DNA from 4 places in the Chromobacterium rhizoryzae genome. Region 4 is predicted to be linked to each of the others. Evidence: predicted binding sites of a transcription regulator. Region 4 holds the regulator's gene; each other region holds the start of a gene.

Region 1 (3,271 bases), 1.9 Mb from region 4:
GGCCACCGCCTCCATCTCGTTCAGCGTATACGTGCCGTTGACCTCCAGCGGAATCCGCTCGCCCTTGCGGTCGAACTCCCACTTGAACAGACGGCCGGACGTGGGGAACTGGAAGTTGATGCAATCGTGGTTGCTCAACTCCTCCGGCGCGCTCGGGCGGCCGTGCAAATCCCAGTAGCCGGGCGAAGCCACCACATAGAGCGGCATCTGCGCCAGATTGCGCGCCACCATGCGGCTGTCCGGCATCATGCCGGAACGCACGCCCACATCGTAGCCGTCCTCGATCAGATCGCTGAAATGATCGTCCAGGCCGAAGAAGACCCGCACCTTGGGATAGCGCTCGCAGAACTCGCCCATGATGGGCAGGATGAAACGCCGGCCAAAGGAGTTGGGCATGCTGACCCGCAGATGGCCGGCCGGCTCGTCGCGGCTGGCTTTCAACTGATTGATCGCCGAATCCAGATTGTTCACCGGCCCGCGGCACTGGGCGTAGAAACGGCGCCCGTCCTCGGTCAGCGTCAATTGGCGCGTGGTGCGGTTGAACAGGCGAACCTCCAGTTCCTGCTCCAGCCGGGCGATGCTCTGGCTGATAGCGGCCGGCGATACGCCCAGCTTGCGCGCGGCGTCGGAGAAACTGCCGTTTTCCGCCGTGGTCATGAAGACCATCAATGCTTTTAAGGTGTCCATAATCAGGGATGTTCCAGGCTCGGCATCGCCTACCCTTCACGCCCGGACGGACGCCCTGGATTTGACAATGCTGATAACATTATTAAGTAGTATCTCTTTAAAAAGGGTACACCATACCCTTTGATGATTAAAGAAGAACTTGCAAATTGTTGTGAATGCATCTTCATGGACAAATCCACGCCAGGAACAGAACCGACCGCAGCTTCCCCACTGCACCGCTCGCGGAGCGCACTTTGTCATATAGTTTTACAGCTTAGTTGAAAATACATTGCCCTATTTTCTATGCAATCCAAGTATGCACCTGATTCAGTCTGAATGCCATGAGTTTGTTGCAACAGACTCAATGAAACAGCATCAAGTTGGCAACAATATGCCGCAGCCCCGCCCGCGTCGCCCTTGAGCGCCACAGCCGGCCCCAATCCAGCATAAGTCATGCGCTGTCGCAAACAACATGACATTGCGCTCCCAATGGCCAGGTTTTCGCCCCGGAATCCAGCCTTCGCCGTCGTCAAAAGCGCCTCGCTTGATCCGCGTCAAGTTATCGCCACCTCAGCCACACAGCGCACAAAACACAATTTATAGTGGCGCTCATTCGATAACTTCACTAGATATAGAAATGAGCACAGCCTCCGCGCCCACCGCCATGGTGGATGCCATCTCCGCGATCGACGAATATCTGGACCGGGCCGACTGGCGGGTCAACGCCAACGCCAATCAGGGCTACAGCCTGGGCGGCCTGATTCTCAACATCGCCGGCAAACTCACCGCCAATTACTGGCTGGAGCGGGTGCTGGCGCCGGAAGCCGCCCTCGCCCACCGCCAAGGCGATCTTCACATCCACGATCTGGACATGCTGTCCGGCTACTGCGCCGGCTGGTCGCTGCGCACCCTGTTGCAAAATGGCTTCAACGGCATTCCCGGCAAGGTGGAATCCGCACCGCCGCGTCACTTGTCCTCCGCCTGCGGCCAGATCGTCAACTTCCTCGGCACCTTGCAAAACGAGTGGGCCGGCGCCCAGGCCTTCAGCTCCTTCGACACCTATCTGGCCCCCTTCGTCAAAAAAGACGGGCTGAGCTACGCGGACGTGCGCCAGTGCGTCCAGGAACTGATCTACAACCTCAACGTGCCCAGCCGCTGGGGCACCCAGACCCCGTTCACCAATCTGACCTTCGACTGGACCTGCCCGGACGACATCGCCGAGCAGATTCCAGTGATAGGCGGCGAGGAAATGAGCTTCCGCTACGGCGATTGCGCGCGCGAAATGGCGATGATCAACCGCGCCTACATCGAAGTGATGCTGGCCGGCGACGCCAAGGGCCGCTCCTTCACCTTCCCGATTCCCACCTACAACATCACCCGCGACTTCGACTGGCACGGCGAAAACACCGATCTCTTGTTCGAGATGACCGCCAAATACGGTCTGCCCTATTTCCAGAACTTCGTGAACTCCGACCTGGAGCCGCAGATGGTGCGCAGTATGTGCTGCCGGCTGCAATTGGACTTGCGGGAACTGCTCAAGCGCGGCAACGGCCTGTTCGGCAGCGCCGAACAAACCGGCTCCGTCGGCGTGATCACCGTCAATTGCGCGCGTCTGGGCCACCGCTTCGCCGGCGACTACGCCGCGCTGCTGGCCGAAACCGACCGCTTGCTGGAATTGTCCCGCGACGCGCTGGAGAAAAAACGCGGCGAAGTGCAAGCGCGGATAGACGACGGCCTCTACCCCTACACCCGTCACTTCCTGGGCTCGCTGCGCAATCATTTCAGCACCATAGGCGTCAACGGCATCAATGAAATGATCCGCAACTTCAGCGGCGACCGCATCGACATCACCAGCGAGGAAGGCCACCAACTGGCCTGCGACTACCTGGATCACATCCGCCAGCGCATGGTGGAGTTCCAGGAAAGCACCGGCCACCTGTACAACCTGGAAGCCACCCCGGCGGAAGGCACTACCTACCGCTTCGCCAAGGAAGACCGCAAACGCTACCCCGGCATCCTGCAGGCCGGCAGCGACGCCCATCCTTATTACACCAACTCCAGCCAATTGCCGGTGGGCTTCACCGACGACCCCTTCGAGGCCCTGCAGCGCCAGGAACAGCTGCAGCGCAAATACACCGGCGGCACCGTGCTGCACCTTTATATGACCGAGGCGGTCAGCAGCGCCGACGCCTGCCGCGAACTGGTGCGCCGCTCGCTATCCCGCTTCCGCCTGCCCTATATCACGGTCACCCCGACCTTCTCGATCTGCCCCAAGCACGGCTATCTGTCCGGTCACCATGAATTCTGCCCGCGCTGCGACGCGGAACTGCTGGCGCGCCAGCCTTCATAAGCCCTTAAGAAAGGAAAGCTCATGACTCCCCCACCCACCTCCCCGGCCAAGACGCCGCCCCGCTCAACGACGAACAGCGCACCCGCTGCGAAGTCTGGACCCGCGTAATGGGTTATCACCGCCCGGTGCAGTCTTTCAATATCGGCAAACGCGGAGAATTCGACGAACGGGTCTGCTTCAGTGAACACGCCGCCCGCTGACCCCGCAGCAGCCCGCATCGGCGGGCTGACGCCGTTCTCCAGCTGCGACTGGCCG
Region 2 (3,271 bases), 530 kb from region 4:
ATGTGATTAGAACCTGTTTACGATCTGCTGCGCGTCGTGGAGCGTTACACGGTGAGTACGCCCTCAAAATGCTCATGTACCACTCGTACATTCCGCTTTTTCGATCGTTTTCGCCTTGTCTCGCTCTTGCTCGCGAGATCGTAAACACGTTCTTAGAAAAAATCTCGCCGGCAGCTTCAATATGTTGAAGCGTTGCATGGATAGGTGGGAAACCGCGTATTCGACGTTTTGAACCATCCCCCCTCTCAAAGAGATCGTAAACAGGCTCTACGGCGCTCGCCTCAATGTTGGGCCGCCCGGCTCCACGGCGTCAGCTCCGGCCGCGCGTGGCGGCCCGGCTCCACGCCGATTTCCGCATCGCTCAGATAACAGGCCGGGTCCGCCGCCCAAAAATCTCCGCTCAGTTCCCAGGCGCGCACCCGGGTGTTGCCGTTGCAGATGTCCAGGTGGCCGCAAGCGCCGCAGCGGCCGGCCACCGGGCGCGGGGATTGGCGCAGGCCGCTCATCAGCGGGTGTTGCGGCTGTTGCCATATCGCGGAAAACGGCCGTTCCCGCACATTGCCCAGCGTCACTTTCCACCACATGGTGTCCGGGTGGACGTTGCCCAGGTTGTCGATATTGGCGACATGGACGCCGCTGGCGTTGCCGCCCCAGCGCCGCAGCGCTCGCAGCAGGGTGTCGGCGCGCTCCGGGTAATGCCGGCGCGCCCAGTGCAGCAGGTAGACGCCGTCCGCGTCGTTGTTGCCGGTGACGAAGTCCCGCGGCCGGCCGGCGTCCAGCTGGGCCAGCGCTTGCTGGATCAGCAGCTCCAGCGCCCAGCGGCTGCGGGCGTGGCGGGCGTCGTCCGCGCGGTGCTTGTTGCCGCGTCCGGCGTAGTTGAGGTGGGAGAAGTAGAACTTGTCGATGTCTTCGTCCGCCATCAGTTGCAGCAGCGCCGGCAGGTCCGCGGCGTTGTCTTCGGTCATGGTGTAGCGGATGCCCACTTTCAGGCCGGCGTCGCGCGCCAGCCGCAGGCCGCGCAGCGCCAGTTCAAAGCCGCCGTCCAGCCGCCGGAAGCGGTCGTGGGTGGCGCCGATGCCGTCCAGGCTGACGCCCACGTAGTCGAAGCCGATGTCGGCCAAGACGGCGACCTGGTCTGGGTCCATCAGGGTGCCGTTGCTGGACAGGCCGATATAGAAGCCCAGCGCCTTGGCGCGCCGGGCGATGGCCGGCAGGTCCGGCCGCAGCAGCGGTTCGCCGCCGGACAGGATCAGCACGCGCACGCCGTAGGCGTGGAGATCGTCCAGCACCGCATAGGCTTCGTCGGTGCTCAGTTCGCCGGCGAAGTCGCGGTTGGCGGAGGTGGAGTAGCAGTGCTGGCAGGTGAGGTTGCAGCGGCGGATCAGGTTCCAGATCACCACCGGGGCTTGCGGTCCGGCGGGCATGGCGCGCCCTGGCGGCGGGACCGCCGCCGGTTCGCGCAGCAGGCGCAGGTATTGGGTCAGTCGCAACATGGCCGGCTCCGTCGCGGGAAGATGGCTCAGTGTGCGGCCGGGGGCGGCGGCGGCTCCTTGATGCGGGTCAATGGAATCCGCAGCGCCTCAGAACCTGTTTACGATCTGCTACGCGTCGGCGATACAGCGTTGAAACCGGCTTCGAAATGCTCATGTACCACGCGTACATTCCGCTTTCTCAGCCGTTTTCGCCTTGTCTCGCCCTAGCTCGCGAGATCGTAAATACGTTCTCAAAGCCTCAAGCCCGTTTTCTTCAAAATCCGGCTGGAAAACAGCACCTCGTGGCCGCGGCAGGCTTCGCCCAGCAAGGCGCGCGCGTCGTCCACCGCGGCCAGCACCGCCGGCCGCTCGCTGCCGTGCAACATGGCGAACAGGTTGTACGGCCAGCCCGGCCGGCGCGGACGGCGGTAGCAATGGCTGACCGCGTCCAGGCCGCCCAGTTGCGCGCCCAGCGCGTCCACTTGCTCGTCGGCCACGTCGAACACCGCCATGCCGTTGGCCCGGTAGCCGATGGCGTAATGGTTGGGCACCGCGCCGATGCGGCGCACCACGCCCTGCTCCAGCCAGCGCGCCAGCCGCGCCGTCACTTCGGCCTCCGCCCAGCCCAGCCGCCGCGCAATGTCGCGGTAGGGCTGCCGGCACAGCGGCAGGCCGGCCTGGGTGGCGCGGATCAGCAGCCGGTCGTCTTCGCTCAACGCGGCCGGCTCGCCCGTACGCCGCGCGCCGGCGGCCGCGCCCACCGGGGCCGCGCCGCCCACCTGAAAACGCATGCCCACGAAGTATTCCCGCTCTTTGGGAAACAGGTTCACTTCCAGGCCGGTCACCAGTTCGATGCCGCGCCGGGCGGCGTCGATGGCGGCGGCGCTGTCCGCGGCCAGCACAAACCACATATTGAGCCGGTGTTCGCGGCGGTAGTTGTGCGCCACCGCCGGCAGCGCGTTGACGGCGGCGGCCACTTCGTCGAAGCGCGCTTCCGGCGCGGCCAAGGCGGCCAGCACAAAGCGGCCGCCCAGGCGTTCTATCTGGTACATCGGCCCAAAACGGCTGAGCACGCCGGCGTGCAGCAGTTGGCGCAAGCGCCGGATCAGGCCGTCTTCGCCCAGGCCCAGGCTGCGCCCGGCCGCCGCGTAGGGGCGCGACACCAGCGGGAAACCGCCTTGCAGCCGGTCTATCAGCCGCGCGTCCAAGGCGTCCAGCGTGTCCAGCATTGCCAGCGCTTCAGGCGTATCCATAACAGGCTCCGGTTTGTTTGTAGCGCCGGGTGGAGCGCAGCACCGCCTGCGGCAGCCGTTCCAGCCCGTGCCGGCGGCGGATGTCCGCCAGCGCGGCGTCCAGGCTCTGCGCGTCGCGGGCGTGGATCATGGTGAACAGTTGGTAGGGCCAGTCCGGCGGACGCGGCGGACGTTCGTAGCACAGGGTGACGGCCGGCTCCGCCGCCAGCGCCAGCGCCACGCGCTCGCGTTCGGCGTCGTCGTCTATCCGCCACACCCACATGGCGTTGGCGCGGTAGCCCAGTTCCTGGTGGCGCACCACCATGCCGAAGCGGCGGATGACGCCTTGCTGCCGCCAGTGGGCGATTTGCGCCAGGGTCTGGGCCTCGCTCAGCGCGCATTGCGCGCCCAGCACTTGATAAGGCCGCGGGGTCAGCGGCAGGCCCGGCGACAACGCCGCCAGCAGCCGCTGGCGCTGGCCGGCGGACAGGCCGGGGTCGTCCGCCGCCGCCGGCGCTTCCGCCGCCGCGGCGGACTCCGCCAGGAAGGAAAAGCCCAGGTCGATGT
Region 3 (3,271 bases), 2.2 Mb from region 4:
TCGAAGCGGCGCTCGCCGCGCCGTGTCTTGTAAAGCGCGGCAGGCTTTGAACCGGATCTAAGGAGAGCCGGCGGCTGAGCCGCGGCGGGGACGGCAAATCCATTGCCGGGCATGTTGTAAAAAGAAAGGCTTGAGCGAAAGCGGGCCAAGGAAAGGCTTGCGTTTGATAGTTATCAAACAACAATGATGCAATACGAACATAAAATTTTCGTGAATCAACAATCAGGGCAAGCGCAGACGCGGGAACCAATCAAGGATGACAGCCAACCAAGCCAATGCCGGAAGCAGGCCGGGCCGGGCAAAATCCGGCAAAACCTGAAAACGGCATCAGCAGTTGATAGGCATTGCATCAAGATGGACCCGCGGCTGGCGGCGTTGCCCAAGCTCGCGAAATGAAAAACATGAATCACGCCTCCACACTCGCCTACGTCGCGGCAGAAGCCGCCGCCAAACAGACCGTGCTGCGTCAGCACCCCGGCCGCTATCTATTGAGCGCCGGCATGGCCGGCGCGCTGATCGCCGTGGTGCTCAGCGTCAGCCTCAAGCTGGGGCAGGTCTTCTTCGCCGTCGGCTCCCCCGGCTACTACATCGCCGTGGCCGGCTTCTTCGGCGTGGCCCTGGTCAGCATCATCGTCTGCAAGCTGGAGCTGTTCACCAGCAATGTGATGTACTTCAGCGTGGGCGTGCTCAGCGGCGACTGCCGCGTCTGCAACCTGCTGCGCAGCTGGACCCTGGTCTACCTGGGCAATCTGCTGGGCGTGTTGCTGTTTACCGCCGTGTTCGCCGGCGCCGGCGGCATGGGCAGCCTGCCGGCCGACCACCTGCTGTTCAATGTGGCCGCGCACAAAGTGCACGCCGGCGGCTGGGAAATCTTCTGGAAGGGCGCGCTGTGCAACTGGGTGATCTGTCTGGCGGTATGGGTGCCGCTGCGCATGGCCGGCGACGCCGCCAAGATGCTGATGATCCTGCTGCTGGTCTTCGTGTTCTTCTTCTCCGGCTTTGAGCACAGCATCGCCAATATGGCCTTCTTCTCGCTGGCCCTGCTGCACGGCATGCAAGGCCTGGACGCCGCCGCCATCCTGCACAATATGATTCCGGCCACCCTGGGCAATATCGCCGGCGGCGCGCTGGGCGTGGGCCTGGTGGTTTACCTGCTGGAGCGCCACACCCTGCCGGCGCGGCGCGAAGCCGCAAAACCGGCCGCGGCGGCGCTTGGAACGAGTGTTTGATGTTCGTTTTCGAATGTAATGCGCCGGCTACAATGACGGCGTGTTGATGTGGTTTTTCAGGGTATTGAAAATAAAGCGTTTTTTGAGAGATTTTGCCGCCGTCGCAGGCGGGAGCGCACACGCGTTTTAGTCTGCGGCAGTTGATCTTTATCAAACGATTTTTTTCGAAACCGAATGTACAATATGTTCAGTACTCAACATTTACTGATAGTTACTAGGAGGCACACATGGATGCTCTGAATCGTGACGCGACTCAAGCCAACCCCTGGCGCGATTTCACCGGCGGTGAATGGCAAAGCAAGGTGGATGTCCGCAACTTCATCCAGCTGAACTACAAGCCGTTTGAAGGTGACGCCAGCTTCCTGGCGCCCGCTACCGCGCGCACCCAAAAGCTGTGGGACACCCTGAGCGAGTTGCTGAAAGAAGAACGCGCCCGTGGCGTGCTGGATGTAGCCGCGGACCGCGGCAGCTCCATCACCGCGCATGACGCCGGCTACATCGACCAAGCCAGCGAAGTCATCGTCGGCCTGCAAACCGATGCGCCGCTCAAGCGCGCCATCATGCCCAACGGCGGCCTGCGCATGGTTGAGAACGGCCTGGAAGCCTTCGGCTTCAAGCTGGACCCGGTCATCAAGGACGTGTGGACCCACTATCGCAAGAGCCACAACCAGGGCGTGTTCGACACCTACACCCCGGACATCATGGCCGCGCGCAAATCCGGCGTGATCACCGGCCTGCCGGACGCCTACGGCCGCGGCCGCATCATCGGCGACTACCGCCGCGTGGCCCTGTACGGCACCGACTTCCTGCGCGCCGAACGCCAAAAAGTATTCCATGAGCTGGACGACGCCGTTTTCAACGAAGACGTGCTGCGCCTGCGCGAAGAACTGTCCGAACAATTCCGCGCGCTGGACGAACTGAAGCAGATGGCCGCCAAGTACGGCTTCGACATCAGCCGCCCGGCCGTCAACGCCCGCGAAGCGGTGCAGTGGACCTACTTCGCCTACCTGGCCGCCGTGAAAGAACAAAACGGCGCCGCCATGTCCTTCGGCCGCGTCGCCACCTTCCTGGACGTCTACATCGAGCGCGATCTGGCCTCCGGCGCGCTGACTGAAGAACAAGCCCAGGAAATGATCGACGACCTGGTGATCAAGCTGCGCATCGTGCGCTTCCTGCGCACCCCGGAATACGACCAACTGTTCTCCGGCGACCCGACCTGGGTGACCGAATCCATCGGCGGCATGGGCGAAGACGGCCGCACCCTGGTGAGCAAGAGCAGCTTCCGCTTCCTCAACACCCTGTACAACCTGGGCCCGGCGCCGGAACCCAACCTGACCGTGTTGTGGTCCACCCAGCTGCCGCGCGGCTTCAAAGACTTCTGCGCCAAAGTGTCCATCGACACCAGCTCCATCCAGTACGAAAATGACGACCTGATGCGTCCGCACTGGGGCGACGACTACGGCATCGCCTGCTGCGTGTCCGCGATGCGCATCGGCAAGCAAATGCAGTTCTTCGGCGCCCGCGCCAACCTGGCCAAAGCCATGCTCTACGCCATCAACGGCGGCGTGGATGAAAAATCCGGCCTGCAAGTGGCCAAGGGTTTCGAGCCGATCAAGAGCGATGTGCTGACCTCCGAAGAACTGATGCCCAAGTTCGACCTGCTGATGGACTGGCTGGCCGCGACTTACGTCAAGGCGCTGAACTGCATCCACTACATGCACGACAAATACGCCTACGAACGCATCGAAATGGCGCTGCACGACCGCGACATCCTGCGCACCATGGCTTGCGGCATCGCCGGCCTGTCCGTGGCCGCCGACTCCCTGTCCGCCATCAAGCACGCCAAAGTGCACATCATCCGCAACGAAGCGGGCCTGGCGGTGGACTACAAGATCGAAGGCGACTACCCGGCTTACGGCAACAACGACGACCGCGCCGACAGCATCGCGGTATGGCTGACCGAAACCTTCATGGACAAGATCAAGGCCCAGCCGCACTTCTACCGCAACGCGATGCCGACTCAGTCCGTGCTCACCATCACC
Region 4 (3,271 bases):
AATAACTGTCCAAGTCCTTGGCGCTCTGGCTGTAACAGGGGCCGATCTTGCCGATGGAGGACACGCCAAGACCGATCATGTCGCAGTCCGCATGGGTGGAGTAACCCTGGAAATTGCGTTGCAGCCGGCCCTGGCGCAGGGCGGAGGCCAGTTCGTCGTCCGGCTTGGCGAAGTGATCCATGCCGATGAAGACATAGCCGGCGTCGGCCAGGCGCTGCACCGAGTCCTGCAGGATGTCCAGCTTGGTTTCCGGCGAGGGCAGATCGGCCTCGTTGATGCGCCGCTGCGGCATGAACACGGTGGGCAGGTGGGCGTAGTTGTACAGCGCCAGCCGGTCCGGCCCGATGGCGATCACCTTGTCCAGCGTGCGGCGCACCGATTCCCGGGTCTGCAGCGGCAGGCCGTAGATCAGATCGACGCTGACGGACTTGAAGCCGGCGTCGCGCGCGGCCTGGATCACCTCCAGTGTTTCCTCTTCGGACTGCACCCGGTTCACCGCCTGCTGCACCGCCGGTTCAAAGTCCTGAATCCCGACGCTGATGCGGTTGAAGCCGAGTTCGGCCAGTTTGAAGATTGTCGCCGCGCTGACTTTGCGCGGGTCTATTTCTATGGAATACTCCCCCTCCTTCAAGAACTCGAAATGAGTCTTGAGCAAGGTCATCAATCGTTCCAGTTGCGCGTCGGACAAGAAAGTGGGGGTGCCGCCGCCGAAATGCAGCTGTATCACTTGCTCGCGGCGGCCCAGACAGGAGGCGATCATGCGGACCTCCTTCTCCAGGTAGTCCAGGTACAAGTCCGCTTTGCCGCTGTCCTTGGTGATGATCTTGTTGCAACCGCAGTAGTAGCAGATAGTGTTGCAAAAAGGTATATGAGCGTACAATGATAAAGGTTTCCGGTTGGCGCCGATGCTGCGCTGCCGTAGCCAGTGGATGTAGTCTCTTTCGGCAAAACCCGGCGTAAAGCGATCCGCTGTCGGGTATGACGTATATCTAGGACCTGTCCCGTCGAGGCGCTCAATCAGCGCGCGGTCGAATTCAAAATGGGCAGGAGAAAATGGGTGGGTGGTCTTCATGTCGTATTTGGATGGCAAAACCTCTGGTGGACTGGTAAATTTGCGGAAATCCTGCGAATTTCGCTTTGATAAGGGTCAAGCTTCATCGCAAGCTTGTACTAAACATGCCATGTCCGATCAGAACCATATCTCTTTGCATAACCTGAAGGTCTCCTGCTCCAACTGCAGCCTGAAGGAACTTTGTCTACCTGTGGGGCTTAACCGCGAGGAGCTGACCCAGCTCGACGCGGTGATCCGCCAAAGCCGCCGTTTGAAGCGCGGCGAGTACTTGTTCCGCAGCGGCGAAGGCTTCCGTTCGCTGTTCGCGGTGCGCACCGGCTTCTTCAAGACCAGCGTCGCCAGCCAGGACGGCCGCGAGCAGGTCACAGGCTTCCATATGTCCGGCGAACTGATGGGCCTGGACGGCATTTCCGCCAATGTGCACGGCTGCGACGCCATCGCGCTGGAGGACAGCGAGGTGTGCGAGCTGCCGTTCAGCCGCATGGAGAGCCTGGGCCGCGAAATTCCCACCCTGCAGCACCATTTCTACCGTCTGATGAGCCGCGAGATCGTTCGCGATCAGAATGTAATGTTGTTATTGGGCAACATGAAGGCGGAAGAGCGCCTGGCCGCCTTCCTGCTCAATCTGTCGCAGCGTCTGTCCACCCGCGGCTTCGCCGCCAACGACTTCATCCTGCGCATGAGCCGCGAGGAAATCGGCAGCTTCCTCGGCCTGAAGCTGGAAACCGTCAGCCGCACGCTGTCCAAGTTCCAGCAGCAAGGCTGGATCACCGTCGATCACAAGCACATCCAACTGGTGATGGTGGACGAATTGAAGGCGCTGATTTCCGGCTGCGCTCACGCCAACGGACATTGATTCCGCCGCGCGGGCGGACAGATGGAAAACGCAAGGCAAGCCCTCGGGCTTGCCTTTTTTCATGGGGCCGGCGCGCAGTCCGCGATTTGCAGCAGCAGCCGCGACAGCGGCGCTTCCTGAGGCCAGCCCGGCGGCACGGCGAAGCCGCGGGCCACTTCATGCCAGTCGCCGTCGGGGCCGGGTTGCAGTTCGGCCAGTAGCTGCGGCGCCTCGGCCTGTTCCAGGCGCGCGCGCAGTTCCGCCGCGTCGGCGGTGTGTTCCCGTGAGCGGCGCGCCGGCGCCAGCCAACTGAGCCTGGGCAGCCAGGCCCAGCGCGAATCCGCATTCAACGCCGGCCAGTCGCCGCGCAGCGGCCAGTATTGCCCGTACAGCGGCTGGGCGCCGGGCGGCGCTTCCGGCGCGGTGTCGCGGGCGTGGAAGAGCCAGCCGCTGAGCCGGGCGCCGACCGCGCAGCCCTCAAAGCCCGCCGGAAGCGTCGCTTGCGCCGCCGGGTGGCGGGACAGGCGCAGCTGGGTTTGCAGTTTATGGGCTTTCAGCGCCCAGGCGTCGCGCAGGCTGGGGCCGGTCAAGGTGTCCGCGCTGCGGCCCAGTTGCAGATAGAACTTGCTGGCGGCTTCCAGATGCAGCGGTTGGCCGTCTAGGCGCAGCAGGAAGTCGAACTCGCCGACGGTGCGGCCGTCCGGCGCGCGCACCGGCAGATTGCTGGCCACCAGTTCGATGTGCGGCGCCAGCCGGAACCAGAAGGACAGCAGCCGTTCCGCGTAATGGCCCAGACGGCGGGTGGGCTGGCGCGCCAGCCAGTGCTGAAGTTCGGCAGGATCGGCGTCCAGCGTTTGCAGCAAGGCCGGGCCGTCGGCCCCCAGCAGCCGCTGCGGCGGGATGTCCGCGCCGCTGCGCCAGGGAGAGGGCGCGGAGAGCAGAAAAGCCAGATCGCGCACCGCCGGGTGCGCGTAGGGCAGGGTGAACGGCGGCTTATTCGCCATCCTGTCCGGGCGCGTCGCGGCGGACTTCGCCGTCGGCGGCGCGCTGCACCTGTTTGAGGAAGCCGCGCAGGATGTCGATTTCCTCGCGCAGCAGGCCGGAGCGGTTGAACAGGGTGCGCATCCGGCGCATCATCCGTTCGCTGTTGCGGCGGCGGAAATAGCCTATCTTGTCCATGGTCTGTTCCAGGTGGCCGCAGAAGCCCTCCACCTCGCCCAGCGCCGCCGCGTCGCTGTCTGCGCGCAGATAGTCGACGTCCACGCCGGTGTGGCTGAACAGTTCGTAAGTCATCACCTGCACCGCCATCGCCAGATTCAGCGAGAAGTAGTCCGGGTTGCCGGGGATGGTCACCAGGCGGTTGC

The links. The regulator FNR, encoded in region 4, switches genes on or off when oxygen is low (the NO sensors DNR and NnrR bind a similar motif). The targets are predictions, from matches to a motif close to TTGATNNNNATCAA.
Region 1: a site for FNR is predicted at 1,211-1,224, ahead of JC616_RS03000 (ribonucleoside triphosphate reductase). Genes of this name have one in related genera too.
Region 2: a site for FNR is predicted at 1,551-1,564, ahead of nirJ (heme d1 biosynthesis radical SAM protein NirJ). Genes of this name have one in related genera too.
Region 3: a site for FNR is predicted at 1,370-1,383, ahead of pflB (formate C-acetyltransferase). Genes of this name have one in related genera too.

The regions. Positions count from the first base shown of each region.
Region 1 covers NZ_CP066126.1:647,583-650,853, reverse strand. Annotated here, with positions in the region: gene JC616_RS03005 (LysR family transcriptional regulator) at 1-687, opposite strand, end outside; gene JC616_RS03000 (ribonucleoside triphosphate reductase) at 1,304-3,016, shown strand; partial or broken gene nrdD (anaerobic ribonucleoside-triphosphate reductase) at 3,109-3,216, shown strand; gene JC616_RS02995 (anaerobic ribonucleoside-triphosphate reductase activating protein) at 3,197-3,271, shown strand, end outside.
Region 2 covers NZ_CP066126.1:4,583,349-4,586,619, forward strand. Annotated here, with positions in the region: gene nirJ (heme d1 biosynthesis radical SAM protein NirJ) at 282-1,493, opposite strand; gene ahbB (siroheme decarboxylase subunit beta) at 1,724-2,725, opposite strand; gene ahbB (siroheme decarboxylase subunit beta) at 2,712-3,271, opposite strand, start outside.
Region 3 covers NZ_CP066126.1:1,887,977-1,891,247, forward strand. Annotated here, with positions in the region: gene JC616_RS08695 (hypothetical protein) at 184-396, shown strand; gene JC616_RS08700 (formate/nitrite transporter family protein) at 402-1,229, shown strand; gene pflB (formate C-acetyltransferase) at 1,457-3,271, shown strand, end outside.
Region 4 covers NZ_CP066126.1:4,050,633-4,053,903, reverse strand. Annotated here, with positions in the region: gene hemN (oxygen-independent coproporphyrinogen III oxidase) at 1-1,072, opposite strand, end outside; gene fnr (fumarate/nitrate reduction transcriptional regulator Fnr) at 1,182-1,928, shown strand; gene JC616_RS18390 (DUF1853 family protein) at 1,988-2,911, opposite strand; gene JC616_RS18385 (RNA methyltransferase) at 2,901-3,271, opposite strand, start outside.